3 linked regions of the Chitinimonas arctica genome follow. The protein of the gene in region 2 interacts with the protein of the main gene of each other region in a pairwise test. Links are inferred from orthologs where the notes say so. Each region holds a gene or a part of one and is shown on either strand. Other genes may lie near its edges.

Evidence for each region.
Region 1: the proteins of FNU76_RS21260 (region 2) and FNU76_RS01070 interact in binary tests that used the Escherichia coli proteins (3 or more experiments, as listed by UniProt). The link is inferred for Chitinimonas arctica from one-to-one orthologs.
Region 3: the proteins of FNU76_RS21260 (region 2) and glnL interact in binary tests that used the Escherichia coli proteins (3 or more experiments, as listed by UniProt). The link is inferred for Chitinimonas arctica from one-to-one orthologs.

Annotation. Positions count from the first base shown.
Region 1 is NZ_CP041730.1:230,067-234,810, forward strand. What follows is about bases 802-3,928. They hold FNU76_RS01070 ([protein-PII] uridylyltransferase), read left to right. Parts: upstream 802-1,147; coding sequence 1,148-3,709; downstream 3,710-3,928. Other genes in these bases: FNU76_RS01065 (GNAT family N-acetyltransferase), read left to right, coding at 802-1,065; FNU76_RS01075 (PAS domain S-box protein), read left to right, coding at 3,715-3,928. Outside these bases: map (type I methionyl aminopeptidase), read left to right, coding at 1-352; more of FNU76_RS01065, read left to right, coding at 601-801; more of FNU76_RS01075, read left to right, coding at 3,929-4,744.
Region 2 is NZ_CP041730.1:4,652,918-4,657,529, reverse strand. Bases 680-3,674 are described here. They hold FNU76_RS21260 (P-II family nitrogen regulator), read left to right. Parts: upstream 680-2,005; coding sequence 2,006-2,344; downstream 2,345-3,674. Other genes in these bases: FNU76_RS21250 (hypothetical protein), read right to left, coding at 3,653-3,674; FNU76_RS21255 (hypothetical protein), read right to left, coding at 2,458-3,558; FNU76_RS21265 (peptidylprolyl isomerase), read left to right, coding at 1,143-1,925; FNU76_RS25085 (BolA family protein), read left to right, coding at 791-1,093. In the rest of the region: FNU76_RS21275 (septation protein A), read left to right, coding at 1-523; more of FNU76_RS21250, read right to left, coding at 3,675-4,108; flagellar biosynthetic protein FliR, read right to left, coding at 4,387-4,612. UniProt on the Escherichia coli protein: P-II indirectly controls the transcription of the glutamine synthetase gene (glnA). P-II prevents NR-II-catalyzed conversion of NR-I to NR-I-phosphate, the transcriptional activator of GlnA. When P-II is uridylylated to P-II-UMP, these events are reversed.
Region 3 is NZ_CP041730.1:2,777,472-2,782,026, forward strand. What follows is about bases 616-3,553. They hold glnL (nitrogen regulation protein NR(II)), read left to right. Parts: upstream 616-1,521; coding sequence 1,522-2,586; downstream 2,587-3,553. Other genes in these bases: FNU76_RS12550 (hypothetical protein), read left to right, coding at 794-1,099; ntrC (nitrogen regulation protein NR(I)), read left to right, coding at 2,600-3,553. In the rest of the region: more of ntrC, read left to right, coding at 3,554-4,003; FNU76_RS12565 (hypothetical protein), read right to left, coding at 4,029-4,555.

The sequences.
Region 1 (4,744 bases), 4.4 Mb from region 2 along the record:
GGCCATCCAACGCCATGCCGAAAAACAGGGCTATTCCGTGGTACGGGAATTCTGCGGCCACGGTATCGGCAAGAAATTCCACGAGGAGCCGCAGGTATTGCATTACGGCAAGCCTGGCACCGGCCTGGAGTTGAAGGCAGGCATGATCTTCACCATCGAACCGATGATCAACGCCGGCAAGAAGGAAATCCGCCCCATGCCCGACGGCTGGACCATCACCACCAAGGACCGGTCGCTGTCCGCCCAGTGGGAACATACCATCCTGGTCACGGAAAACGGCTATGAGGTCTTGACCCAATCGGCCGGCACCCCCGCCAAGCCGGCGCTGGAAGCGCATATGCACACGGCCTGACCGCCCCTCTGGCACTTAACGAGCGCAAGCGAGGCTCCCTCGCGGCGGCGAGGGCGGGGGGAGTTGGATTAAATCAAGCGAGGAGCGGCTGATTTGTCCCTGTGGCTTAACGCCCGGCTTTGCCGGGTGGTGAGTTGCAGTTTGAGTAAGCGCAATGGTTCAGTGCGTCCTCTTGCCGTGCGCTGGAAGCAGGCACGCGGTAAGCTTGGACCATTGCCGGCGCAACGGCTATCCGCGGAGTCTCCAGCATGCTGGTACAGATCGATCTTGCCGATACCCTGCTCGCCCTGGAGCTGCTGCAGGTGCAACGCGTGGCCTACCAGCAGGAAGCGGAACTGATCGGCTATCCCGCCTTGCCGCCGCTGCGGGAAACCTTGCCGGAACTGCTCGATTGCGGCGAGACCGTGCTGGGCTGGCGGGTGGATGGCGAGCTACGCGGTGCCGTGGGTTATCTGGCGCAAGCCGGACAAGCGGATATCTGCCGCCTGGTGGTGGCACCCGCCTGGCAGCGCCAGGGTATCGCCCGCCAGCTATTGCAGGCCTTGATAGACAACGACGAATACGCCGCAATCACCGTCACCACGGCAGCAGCCAATCTGCCGGCATTGGCCTTGTACCGGGAAATGGGCTTTTTACCCTCCACCCCATTTACCACCCCGGATGGACTGGCCCTGGTGCGATTGCAGCGTGGCCCGGCGCCAGACCGGTGCTGACGCGCCCCCCACTAAATACAGTACTTCCCTATCTACCGGCAAAGCGGTAAAGATAGTAGCTGTCCCTCCAGAGCTGGCCGCCATGAACGCTTCACTTCCCATCCCGGATCTGCGCCGGCAGTTGCAAAGCGCGCGAGCCTTGCTGCATCACGACTATCACGACCCCGAACGGGCAGCCGAGCTGGTGGAGGCCGATGCCCGCCTGGTCGATCATTTCCTGGTCGAGCGCTGGCGCGAACTGGAGATCGACCCGCAGGCCGCCTTGATCGCGGTGGGCGGCTATGGCCGTGGCCAGCTGTTTCCCTGCTCCGATATCGATCTTTTGATCCTGCTGCCCGCGAATGCCGGCAAGCACACCCTGCAGAAAGTGGAAAGCCTGGTCGGCCTGCTGTGGGATCTGGGCCTGGAAGTCGGCCATAGCGTCCGCACGCTCAGCGAGTGCCTGGCGGAAGCGCGCGATATCACCGTCAGCACCACCCTGCTGGAAACCCGTCTTTTGGCCGGTTCCGGCCCCGCCTATGGGGAATTGGTGGAATCGGTATTCGGGCAGCTCGATCAGCGGGCCTTTTTCGAGGCAAAGCTGCTGGAGCAGCAACAGCGCCACGAACGCTACCAGGGCTCGGTCAACAAGCTGGAGCCGAACGTCAAGGAGGCGCCCGGCGGCATGCGCGACCTGCACCTGGTCCTGTGGCTGACCGGTGCCTGCGGCCTGGGCGGCGATTGGGACAGCCTGCATAAATCCGGGGTACTGACCGGCCAGGAACTGCGCAAGCTCAAGCGCGCCGAGAAGATGCTGTGGTCTTTCCGCATCGCCCTGCATCTCACCGCCAATCGCCGCGAGGACCGTATTCTGTTCGACTATCAGAATACCCTGGCCAAACGGTTCGGCTATGTGGACAACGGCGCCGATCGCGCCAGCGAGCAGCTGATGGCGGTCTACTACCGGTCCGCCCGGATTGTCGCGCAGCTGCAGCCCTTGCTGATCCAGGCGGTGCGCCGCAAGCTGTATGGCCGGGCGCGCCTGGAGATCGAGGCCATCAACGAACGTTTCGTCGCCCGCGGCCATCTGCTGGAGATCGCCCACCCCGATGTCTATGAACAAACCCCGTCGGCCATCCTGGAAACCTTCCTGGTGCTGCAGCAGCATCCGCAACTCTCCGGCATAGGTGCCGACACCTTGCGGGCGCTTTGGCATGCCCGGCCACGCATCAATGCTGCCTTCCGCCGCGATCCCGTCAATAAGCGGCTGTTCCTGGAGATTCTTCGCCAGCCCTGGGGCACCACCCGGGTCATGCGGCGGATGAACCAGTACGGGGTGCTGGGACGCTATATTCCGGCCTTCGGCAAGATCGTGGGCCGCATGCAGCACGACCTTTTCCACGTCTACACCGTGGACGAACATATCCTGATGGTGTTGCGCAATCTGCGCCGTTTCGCCACACCGGCTTTCAACCACGAGTACCCGGCCTGCTCGCAGCTGATCGAGGCATTCGAGCGGCCCGAGCTGCTTTACCTGGGCGCCTTGTTCCACGATATCGGCAAGGGCCGCGGTGGCGACCACTCGCAGCTGGGCAAGGTCGATGCCCGCGAGTTCTGCGTCTCGCATGGCCTGGACCGCGAAGACACCGAGATGGTGGCATGGCTGGTGGAACACCATCTGACCATGTCCAGCGTGGCGCAGAAGCAGGATGTCTATGATCCTGAAACGGTGGAAGCCTTCGCCCAGATCGTCCGCAACGAACGCCACCTCAATGCGCTCTATCTGCTGACCGTGGCCGATATCCGCGGCACCAGTCCCAAGGTATGGAACGCCTGGAAGGCAAAGCTGCTGGAAGACCTGTTTCGTGCCACGCGGCGCTACCTCAGCGGCGAAACCCTCAATACCATCGACGCCCTCGATGAGCGCCGGCAGGAAGCAGAGAGCCAGATGCGCCGCCATGGCCTGCGCGACGATGCGCACCGGCCACTTTGGAAGACGCTCGATGCGGTCTATTTCCTGCGCCACGATGCGCCGGAAATTGCCTGGCATGGGCGGATACTGTGGGGTCGCTTCGACAAGGATGAAGTGGTGGTGCGGGCCCGGCCGGCCGAGGCCGACGGCGGCTTGCAGGTGCTGGTCTACTGCCCCGACCGTCCCGACCTGTTCGCCCGCATCTGCGCCTTTTTCGAACGTACCGGCTACAGCATTTTCGACGCCAAGATCTACACCACGCTGAAGGGCTATGCCCTGGACAGTTTCTACGTCCATACCGCCGACGGCCACGATACCGAGTACCGCGACCTGGTAGGCTACATCGAATACGAGCTGGCACAGCTGATCGTGCGCGACGATGCCCTGCCCCCACCCTTGAGCGGACGCGTCAGCCGTGTGCTCAGGCACTTCCCCTTGCCGCCGCAGGTATTGATACGGCAAGACGACAAGCAACGCCTGCATATCCTCTCCCTGGTGGCGGGCGACCGGCCCGGCCTGCTGTCGCGCATCGCCCGCGTGCTGTCGGCCCATGCCATCGCCATCCATTCGGCCAAGATCATGACGCTGGGCGAACGGGCGGAAGATACCTTTACCATTTCCGGGCAGGCGCTGGCCGATCCCAAGTCGCTGGTTCGGCTGGAAGCGGATTTGATGGAAACCTTGCGGCTGTAGCAGCGATGCCGCGCAAGCCCACGCCAGGCGACCATCGGCCGGACGGCCTGGTCGGCTATGCTGAAAGCACTCCCACCGGACTAGGCCTCACTCCCTTGCGGATCCAACACGATATGAACGCAGCACCACCCAGCGCGCTTGCCTCCAGCGCCGCCATTCTCGACATGCCGCTGGTCCTGCGTGAAGGCTTGCCGATGGCGGCTTATGCCTGCGATGCCGATGGCCGTATCCGTTGGTTCAACCGGCGGGCGGCGTCACTATGGGGTCGCGAACCGCTGATACAGGATGGCCGCGAACTGTATTGCGGTGCCTATCAGCTGCTCGACCTTGACGGCAGCTCCTTCGCGCATGACAAACAGCCCATGGCGCAGGTCTTGCGCACCGGCACGGGCAACCATGAGCAGGAAGTCATCGTACAAAGGCAGGACGGTACGCGTGCAGTGGCGCTATTGCAGATCGAGCCGGTATTCGACGAAGGCCAGGTACTGATCGGCGCGATCTGCTGCTGTACCGAAACCACCGCGCGCTACCAGACCTTGCAGGCCCTGCATGAAAACCAGCGCACGCCCAGCGAATTGCTGCAAGCGCTGCCGGCAGCCATCTATACCACCGACGCCAAAGGCTATATCACCTCCTTCAACGCAGCGGCCGTGGCGCTGTGGGGCTGGGAACCGGTCATCGGCAGCAGCCAGTGGTGCGGCGCCTGGCGGCTGCTATGGCCGGACGGCACCCACTTGCCCCATGAAGAGTGCCCGATGGCCATCACCCTGAAGGAGGGTCGCCCGCTACGCGGCATCGAAGCAATGGCCGAGCGCCGGGACGGTAGCCGCGTACCCTTTCTGGCCTACCCTTCGCCGATTTGGGATGAGCACGGCACCCTGATCGGTGCGGTCAATATGCTGGTGGACTACACCGCGCAGAAGCACTCCGAAAGGCGCCTGCGCGACGAAGCGAATATCAATGAAACGCTCAGCCATATCAGCGAGATGCTGGTCACCGAACTGGCCTTGCCCAAGATCGCGCAGTTGGTGACCG
Region 2 (4,612 bases):
CCTGTCCTTTCCCGAATACGGGATCAACAAACCTATCGAATTCGCTACCGCCCTGACCATGGCGGCCGCCCTGGCCCAGGTGGCCTGGTTGAAGTTGCGCGGCAAACCAGTGGAAACCATGCAATGGGTGAGCCTGGGACTCATCGTCGTATTCGGTGGCGCCACCCTGTTGCTGCATAACCCCAATTTCATCTTCTGGAAGACCAGCGCCCTGGATGTCGCGCTGGCCGGCGGCATGCTGATCTCGCGCTATGTGATGAAGAAGCCGCCCCTGGCACTGTTGATGGGCAAGGAACTGGATCTGCCCACCCGCACCTGGGATACGCTGATGTGGGCCTGGGTCCTGTTCTTCCTGTTCATGGCCGTGCTCAACCTGTGGGTCGCCTATGTCCTGGGCGAAGCCATCTGGGTCAAGTTCAAGCTGATCGGCGGCCTGGGCCTGCCCTTCGTCTTTGCCATCTGCCAAGGCATCTGGCTGATGCGCCAGATACCGGCCGGCGACGGCCCGAAGAAGGAAACCTGAGCCATGCTGTATGCCATTACCGGTCACGACGCGCCTGACTCCCTCGCTGCCCGGCTGGCCAACCGCCCGGCCCATCTGGCCCGCCTGCACGCCTTGCAGGAACAGGGCCGGCTGGTACTGGCCGGCCCCTTCCCGGCCATCGATGCGCCGGACCCCGGCCCCGCCGGTTTTTCCGGCAGCCTGATCGTGGCCGAGTTCGATTGCCTGGCCGATGCCCAGGCCTGGGCCGATGCCGATCCCTATCTGACCGCCGCGGTCTACCAGCGTGTGGAAGTACGGCCGTTCAAGAACGGTATTGCCGACGTGAACACGATCGAACAAATCCATGAGAAACTGGCAGACCTGTGTCCGCTTGTGCTGGAATTGCGTGACGACAGCGGCAAGCATGTCGGTCATGCCGGTGCGGCTTCCGGCGGCGGGCACTTTCAACTGCGTATCGTGTCCGAACGTTTTGCCGGCCTGAAGCCGGTGGCACGTCACCGACTGGTTTACGAAACACTGGGAGAGTTGATGCGGCGCGATATCCATGCGCTTGCCATCGATGCCCGGGCTCCCGGCGAAGATGCCTGAGCCGTTTTTAACGACTATTACCCTCTAAAGACCAAGAAGGACGTATTCGATGCAAACCAAGATTTTCGCTCCCGCCCTGATCGCCGCCCTGCTGGCCAGCTCCGTATTCGCCGCCGACAAGCCTGTCGCCGTGGTCAATGGCGTCGCCATTCCCCAAGCCCAGATGGACTTCGTCCTGAAGCAATTGGCCGAACGCGGCGCCAAGGACAGCCCGGAACTGCGCGCCAAGATCCGCGACGACATGATCACCAAGGAAGTCATCGCCCAGGAAGCCGCCAAGCAAGGCCTGGCCAAGGACGCCGATGTGCAGGTAGAAACCGCCATGGCCCAGCAGAACGTCATGCTGAAGGCCTTCGTGCAGAACTACCAAAAGAGCAATGTCATTCCTGAAGCCGCGCTGAAGGCCGAATTCGAGAAGCTGAAGACCCAGATGCCGAGCAAGGAATACCACGCTCGCCACATCCTGGTCGAAACCGAAAAAGAAGCCAACGAGCTGATCGCCGCCTTGAAGAAGGGTAAGAAGTTCGAAGACCTGGCCAAGGAAAAGTCCAAGGACACCGGCAGCAAGGTCAACGGTGGCGATCTGGGCTGGGCCGCACCGACCAACTTCGTCAAGGAATTCGGCGATGCCATGGTCAAGCTGGCCAAGGGCCAAGTGACCCAGGCGCCGGTGAAGAGCCAGTTCGGCTTCCACGTCATCAAGCTGGAAGACGTGCGCCAGCCGCAAGGCCCTGCTTTCGACGAAGTGAAGGCCGGTCTGCAACAGCAAGTCCAAGGCCAGAACCTGGACAAGCTGATCGCCGACCTGAAGGCCAAGGCCAAGGTCGAGTAATCGAGCGCGGTCAACGCTTGCAAGTACACAAAGGGCCGTCAGGCCCTTTGTCACGTCTGAAGGAGAAATGCATCGTGGGTATGAAGAAAATCGAAGCGGTCATCAAGCCGTTCAAGCTGGATGAAGTACGTGAAGCGCTGGCCGAGGTAGGCGTCAGCGGCCTGACCGTCACCGAGGTCAAAGGCTTCGGCCGCCAGAAAGGCCACACCGAGCTCTATCGTGGCGCCGAATATGTGGTGGACTTCCTGCCCAAGGTCAAGATCGAGGTCGTGATCGCCGAGGACAAGGTGGACTTGGCCATCGATGCCATCGTCAAGGCGGCCCGCACCGGCAAGATCGGTGATGGCAAGATTTTTGTCACCTCGGTGGAGCAGGTTGTGCGTATTCGCACGGGCGAGACGGGGGAGGATGCGGTTTAGGCAGGGATTTTTTTGGGGATGCTTAACCCTGGCTTGCCGCAAGGATCAAGCCGCGGCCGTGGAAGCACCATTGGGTCTCCGACGGCCGCAGCCTTCATTCCGACTCCTTTGAGTCAGCCTTCTTTATTCATTATATTATCTTCCGGGGTTAGCAAAGCTATAACATCGCCCCACTTGCTATTCCATTCAGCATTCCTCGCACCCATATCGGAATTTAGCGAAGTACCACCGTTCGTCTGAGAAGGTTCTGTTGGCGCCGAACTCCCTCGGCTCGCAACGCTATTGCCCAATCCGGGACCGTATCTGTTAGACATCTCGTTAATGAGCGAGTCAATATCCACCGGCTTGTCCGGCGGCACATTAATTTCACCAGGCTCACCCAATGCCTCCAACAGAACATCGCTCCAAGCATCGCCTTTTTTCCACGAAGGTTTTTCTGGCACCAAAACGTCTGGACTCGCAACGGCGCCATCTAGTTTCGGAGCGGATTGTTCAGATGGTCCACTAATACTCGGCTTACTCCCGTATGACTTGTCCACCAGCGCTTGCATTTCTTCCAACGCGTCGAATAATCCTCTCCTACTATCACTAAGCTTCGCATACAACTGATTATCACTGGACTGCGGCACCTCCTCCAGGTCTTGGATAAATTCACACTCCTCAACACCTGGATTCAGCGAAGTAGATTCGACCGATGTTGACATTGAAGTACTTCGTCTCTCAACATTGTCATTTCGCACCCGGCTCGGTCCCATGGACTCCCTTTTCATACTCGCAGCACGCTGCTCGGACTTGCTATCCGCCAAAGCCCTTCCAGTTGGCAACAAGGAAGTGGTTAATGCGCGTGTCGTTCTATCGGCCTTATTAAACAACTCCTTCGCCGCACTTCCCACCGGGCTTTCACTTACACTTTGAATACGCGGCCGCAACGCTTCGCTAACTTCACCGGCAGTCTTGACTATCTTGCCACCAGCGTCAGCAATCTTGCCACTTACGGGTTCAGTCATATTATTCCTGACCGCACTAATAAATGTTTTACCGAGCGCTTCCACTCCCCCGAGCATTCGATCTTGCACGTTGTTTGCCAGGCTAATAACACTGGAACCGAACGTCCCCTCCGCCTCTCCATTTCTTTGAGTATCGTTGCTTTTATCCTGAACGAGCAAATTGCGTGTAAAACTTGCCGCACTTGCGAACATTGACCCAACAGACATTGCCTACCCCTTTGGCCAGCACTAGATATATAAATAACCGCAGCCACTTAACGCGAGAAATGTTGCCGCCACCGGCCACTCCCATGCAAAATACTTAGCTAATAAACAGCTTCATATAGTCACCATTTTTGACAATGCCGTCGACAATTTCGGAATTCGTAAGAGGCTTACCTGCTTTCCTTCCATCAACGACGCTCGGCTTACTTGAATCCAAAGTGGGCGATAAATCTGCATTTTTATCCGCCCTCAAGCATACTTTCTTCGCTACAGATGCGAACGAGTCACTTATCTTTTCATAACCCACCTTTAACTTGCCAGCAACTTTCTCGAAAACATTTCCCTTGGGGAATATATTACCAAGGGCGTTGACGAATTTTCCAGCAAGCGTATTCTCCCCGCAGCGAGAATTATTCGTTTCCTTTTTCTCATGAATTTCGATTTTATGTTCCGAGCCTAAGGCACTTTTTCCTGAAGCCGACGTCCTATCTGAAGGCTCCGCCCGAGGACCACCTGACCAAATCACAGGCGTCGATATTACTACTCCATTCATAACCCATTCCTTAAGCCGATACATCAGCAAAGTTGCCGACATGAATAAAAAAACAACATGTCTATTTTTCTCTTAATTAGTAAAAACTGCTTTCGAAATAAATATTTTCTTGTCGTAAAGAATATTATGCCCATGTCGTTTTCATAGCGCCCAGCCTGCGTATGCCGAACTCAGGGCCAGACTCCTCTCCCCTGGCGATTTCATCCGAACATCCTGAAAACCGCGTCAAGTCTGGCTGCACGACCGCTGCAAACGCCGATGCGAACGCACAGCGCCCCCTACCCCGCCATCACCCTCGCCACCTTATAAGCCAGCCGGGTCGCCTCATCGATCAGCCGTTGCACATGGGGCGAGAAATGCGGCAAGGAAAGATAGAAAGCCCCCACCCCCACCCCCAGCGTCAGCGGGAAACCCACGGCGAACACATTGAACTGCGGCGCGGCGCGCGACATGACGCCGATGGAAAGATTGGTGATCAGCAAGGCCGCCAGCACCGGCAAGGAC
Region 3 (4,555 bases), 1.9 Mb from region 2 along the record:
TCCCGAAAGGTGCGACGGGGAATATAGCTTTTGTTGACATTCATGCAGTGTTGCTTCATTGCAGCGGCGTGACGATATTCACCGATGCGACTGAAGTGACGCTCTACTCGGCCAGAATTAGCTACTGCCGCTAGGTGCTAAGATGGATTCCCTTGGAATGCTGCCAATGGCATGTAAAAAACCGATAGTAAATTCGCTTTATCAGAAGCGCCTGATGATTTCATATTATTAATAAGCCCTGGTTTCATAAAAATAGAAAAATTCTGGGGTGGCTATGATTAAACTATTCGTTTGGACTTGTGATGCTTTCATAGGAGGTTCTCCTGCCGATCATGTCTGGATAACTAACTATGACGTTGCCCTTCATCGGTATCCTACCTTGGAAGATGTAGCAGAAGCTGGCCGTTTCAACTGGGTATGTTGGGGCGACTACCGAGTACAAGGTACGCAATTTGCGTCGGTCAATGCTTCGATCGCAATTGCAAGCTGCATTTGTCTGCCTAATGCTAGTTCTAGGCAGGATCCACGAGCCCGAGGAACAGTTTTTAGCTATGGGTTGCATGGGGTTTGCCACCAACTTGCCAATCAAATTCTATGGTCTAGCAACGGTAGGGTTGGTCCGTCGGTCACATCCCCGTTGACGGTGAAAGGTGTTCGTGGGTATGGTTTGACGGAGTTCGCTTACGGAACATATGGGTTCAATAGTAGGGCGTGGGTGCGACGCAGGGATCATTGTGCCTCCCTGGGTGCAGCTGGATCGGTGTGGCATGCGACATCAGGAGGGGCAGCGATAATGGGCTCGACAACGGAAGCCGACGGTTTTGAGCGTGAAGCTAGAGCATTTCTCGGCTCAACCAATCAGAACCAACTCGTGAGCCTGCTTCGGATACGAAGCCATTATCAGGCAGCCTTGCGGGCGTGTGCGCTTCAGGAGAGTGTGACGGCTGAAGTGATAAATGCAGTTCATATCAAGTATTGCGGCCAGGCGTTGCAACTGCTTGGTCCAGAGCTCTTCGAACAACTTTTCGACGTGCCCGCCGATGTTAAGGCTAAGTTGGTTGATCCTGAGATCTTTGCTCGCCAAAAGCTGGCGGCATGACCAATCAGGGTACTTTGCTTGGTACCGAGGCTCATGCTTTGGCAGGCTGAGTAAAACGAATTAAAGCGATTGATGGCTGTTACGAGGGCCCGCGACACCACATTGGCTCTTTGCCTTTCTCTCCTCCCACGCCATAGACCAAGACGGGTGCGCGACCCGCTACTACTCCCAAGGCAACGGGCAATGCGTCGCTCGTTGCCATAGCCGGATTCCTGCCCCTTTCGTTATGCACTATTATGGTGCGCTCATGCGCCAAAAGCAGGCTGGCTTTCTACTCTAGCCGGCTTTCCCCGGCACAAGTACTTGATTGCACAATCCTGGCCCGCTCCTTGCTATGGCATTTGCTAGCCCAGGCCCAGCAGCGTTGCGCCATATTTGAGCCAGGCCAGCCACCGTTCCTCGAACCTTTCATTGTGACCGCCATGTCTCTATCCGCCTTTGCCGGCCTAGATCTGTTGGAAACCGCGGTCATCGTGCTCGATACCGGGCAGGCTGTGCGGCATCTGAATACCGCGGCGGAAGCGCTGTTCGAGCTGTCGGCGCGCGAGACGGTGGGGCGGCCGCTGTCGGCGTGCTTTTCCGAACCGACCGAAATCCTGGCGGCCCTGGCGGCTGCCGAGAAGCAGAACGCCAGCGTGACCGAGCACGATGTAGCGTTGGCACTGCGTCTGGGCAATACCATCCATGTCGGTTTCACGGTCAGGGAAATCGAGGCGCCGGCATTGACCGTGCTGGAATTCCGCCAGACCGACCAGCAACGCAAGATCGCCAACGAAGAGCGGTTGGCTGCTCAGCAGCAGGCCAACCGCCAACTGATCCGCAATCTGGCGCACGAGATCAAGAACCCGCTGGGCGGCATACGCGGTGCGGCGCAATTGCTGAAAAAAGAGCTGCCGGACCCGGCACTGAAGGAATACACCCAGGTGATCGTCGATGAGGCGGACAGGCTGCAAAGCCTGCTGGACCGCCTGCTGACGCCGCATAGCCTGCCGCAGCTGGGCGAGCTGAATATCCATGAAGTGCTGGAACGGGTGCGCAGCGTCCTGCTGGCCGAGTATCCCAATGGCCTGGCGGTCCGGCGCGACTACGACACCAGCGCGCCGGACCTGTACGGCGACAAGGAGCAACTGATCCAGGCGGTACTGAATATCGTCCGCAATGCGGCTCAGGCCATGCATGGCGCCGGGCAGATCGTGCTGAAGACCAGGGTGGCCCGGCAGGTCACGCTCAATCGCCGGCGCTTTCCGCTGGGCTTGATGCTGGAAATCACCGATAACGGTCCCGGCATCCCCGACCATATCCGCGATACGGTGTTCTATCCCCTGGTCTCGGCCCGCCCTGGCGGTACCGGCATCGGCCTGCATCTGGCGCATACCTTTGTCCAGCAGCACAACGGCACGATAGATTTCATCAGCCAGGCTGGCCGGACCAGCTTCACCATCACGCTGCCGCTCAATGGCTGGACGCCGCTGGACGGCGGCAAATAAACGACAAGCGACCATGAAACCTGTCTGGATCATTGATGACGACCGTTCCATCCGCTGGGTATTCGAAAAGGCATTGGGCCGCGAGGACATAAATTTCCGAGCCTTTGCTTCCGCCGCCGAGGCGGTCGAGGCGCTGAAGCGCGAAACGCCCATCGTCGTGGTGAGCGATATCCGCATGCCGGGCGAATCGGGGCTGGACCTGCTGGCCTTGCTGAAGACGCGCTATCCGCGCCTGCCGGTCATCATCATGACCGCGCATTCCGACCTGGAAAGCGCGGTGGCGGCATTCCAGGGCGGGGCCTTCGAGTACCTGCCCAAGCCATTCGACGTGGATCACGCTGTCGACCTGATCAGGCGCGCCATGGAGGAGAGCCTGAAGCAGGAGGTGGTGGAAGCGCCGCAAGAGGCCGCACCGGAAATCCTCGGCCAGGCACCGGCCATGCAAGAGGTGTTCCGCGCCATCGGCCGGCTTAGCCAGAGTGCCGCCACGGTGTTGATTACCGGTGAATCGGGGTCCGGCAAGGAATTGGTCGCCCGGGCGCTGCACCGCCATAGCCCCCGTGCCGACAAGCCTTTCGTGGCCATCAATACCGCCGCCATTCCCAAGGATTTGCTCGAATCCGAGTTGTTCGGGCATGAGCGGGGCTCGTTCACCGGCGCACAGAGTCAACGCACCGGCCGCTTTGAGCAGGCCGAGGGCGGCACGCTGTTTCTCGATGAAATCGGCGATATGCCGCCCGAGCTGCAAACCCGGCTATTGCGGGTGCTGTCGGACGGATTTTTCTACCGGGTGGGGGGACACGCGCCCATCAAGGCCAATGTCCGGGTGATTGCCGCGACCCACCAGGCATTGGAAGCGCGGGTCAAGGCGAACCTGTTTCGCGAAGACCTGTTTCACCGGCTGAATGTAATCCGCTTACGCTTGCCTGCCTTGCAGGAGCGGCGCGAGGATATTCCCTTGCTGGCACGGCATTTTCTTGCCCGATCGGCACGCGAACTGGGCAGCGAGGTCAAACGGCTGAGCGAAGACGCGATGCGTTTGCTGGCGGGATTCGCGTTTCCCGGCAATGTCCGCCAGCTGGAGAATCTCTGCCACTGGATCACGGTGATGGCGCCCGGCCAGACCGTTGGACCAGCCGACCTGCCGCCGGAATTGAAGGAGCAGGACAGCGCGGGCGACAGCCGCGGCGATTGGGCCACCTTGCTGGCGCAGGAAGCCGATAGACGGCTGCGCAACGGCGAACGCGGCTTTATCGAGGCACTGACCCAGCAGTTCGAACGGACCCTGATCCTACGGGCCCTGGCCGCAACCGGGGGCAAGCGCATCGAGGCGGCCGAGCGATTGGGCCTGGGCCGCAATACCCTGACCCGCAAGATCCAGGAGTTGAACCTGGAGCGGGAGATCGGCGGGGAGTGAGTAAAACCGTCGTGCTCCGGTTTGCTTATCCCATCAGCCTGTCTTTTCCGAACTTCTGCTCCAGCAGTTGGCTATGTGCCAGCAACTGGTTCAAGTCGCCGGAAAATACCTCGGCTTGCAAGCCATCCATACCATCGGCCAACAAATGTAGTTGCTCCAGCAGCAGTTGGTGCGGGGTCTTGCCATTGGCGGTGGTGGCCACCCTGGCATAGACCGGCGGCAGGCGCAAATAGGTTTCGATCGTTTGGGGCAGGTGGCGCAGCAAGGTCTGCTTGAGTTGCACGCGGCTGGCCGGATCGACATCGCCGGCCTGTTCCAGGGCCTTGATACGCGGCAACAGTTCCGCCGCCTTGTCCAGGATGGTTTGCAGCGGTTTTTGCGCGTCCGGCGGCAGCTTGGCCAGTCGATTTTCGCGTAGCCAGATCAGCGCTTCGTCACTACTCAGCTGTGCCGGTAGACCGGTCAATTCGCCCGGCGACAGGGCGTAGCCGCCCAAGGCGCCGGCGGCATACGCGGCCAGCGTCACCAGCCCCAGCATCCAGCCGGGCAAGG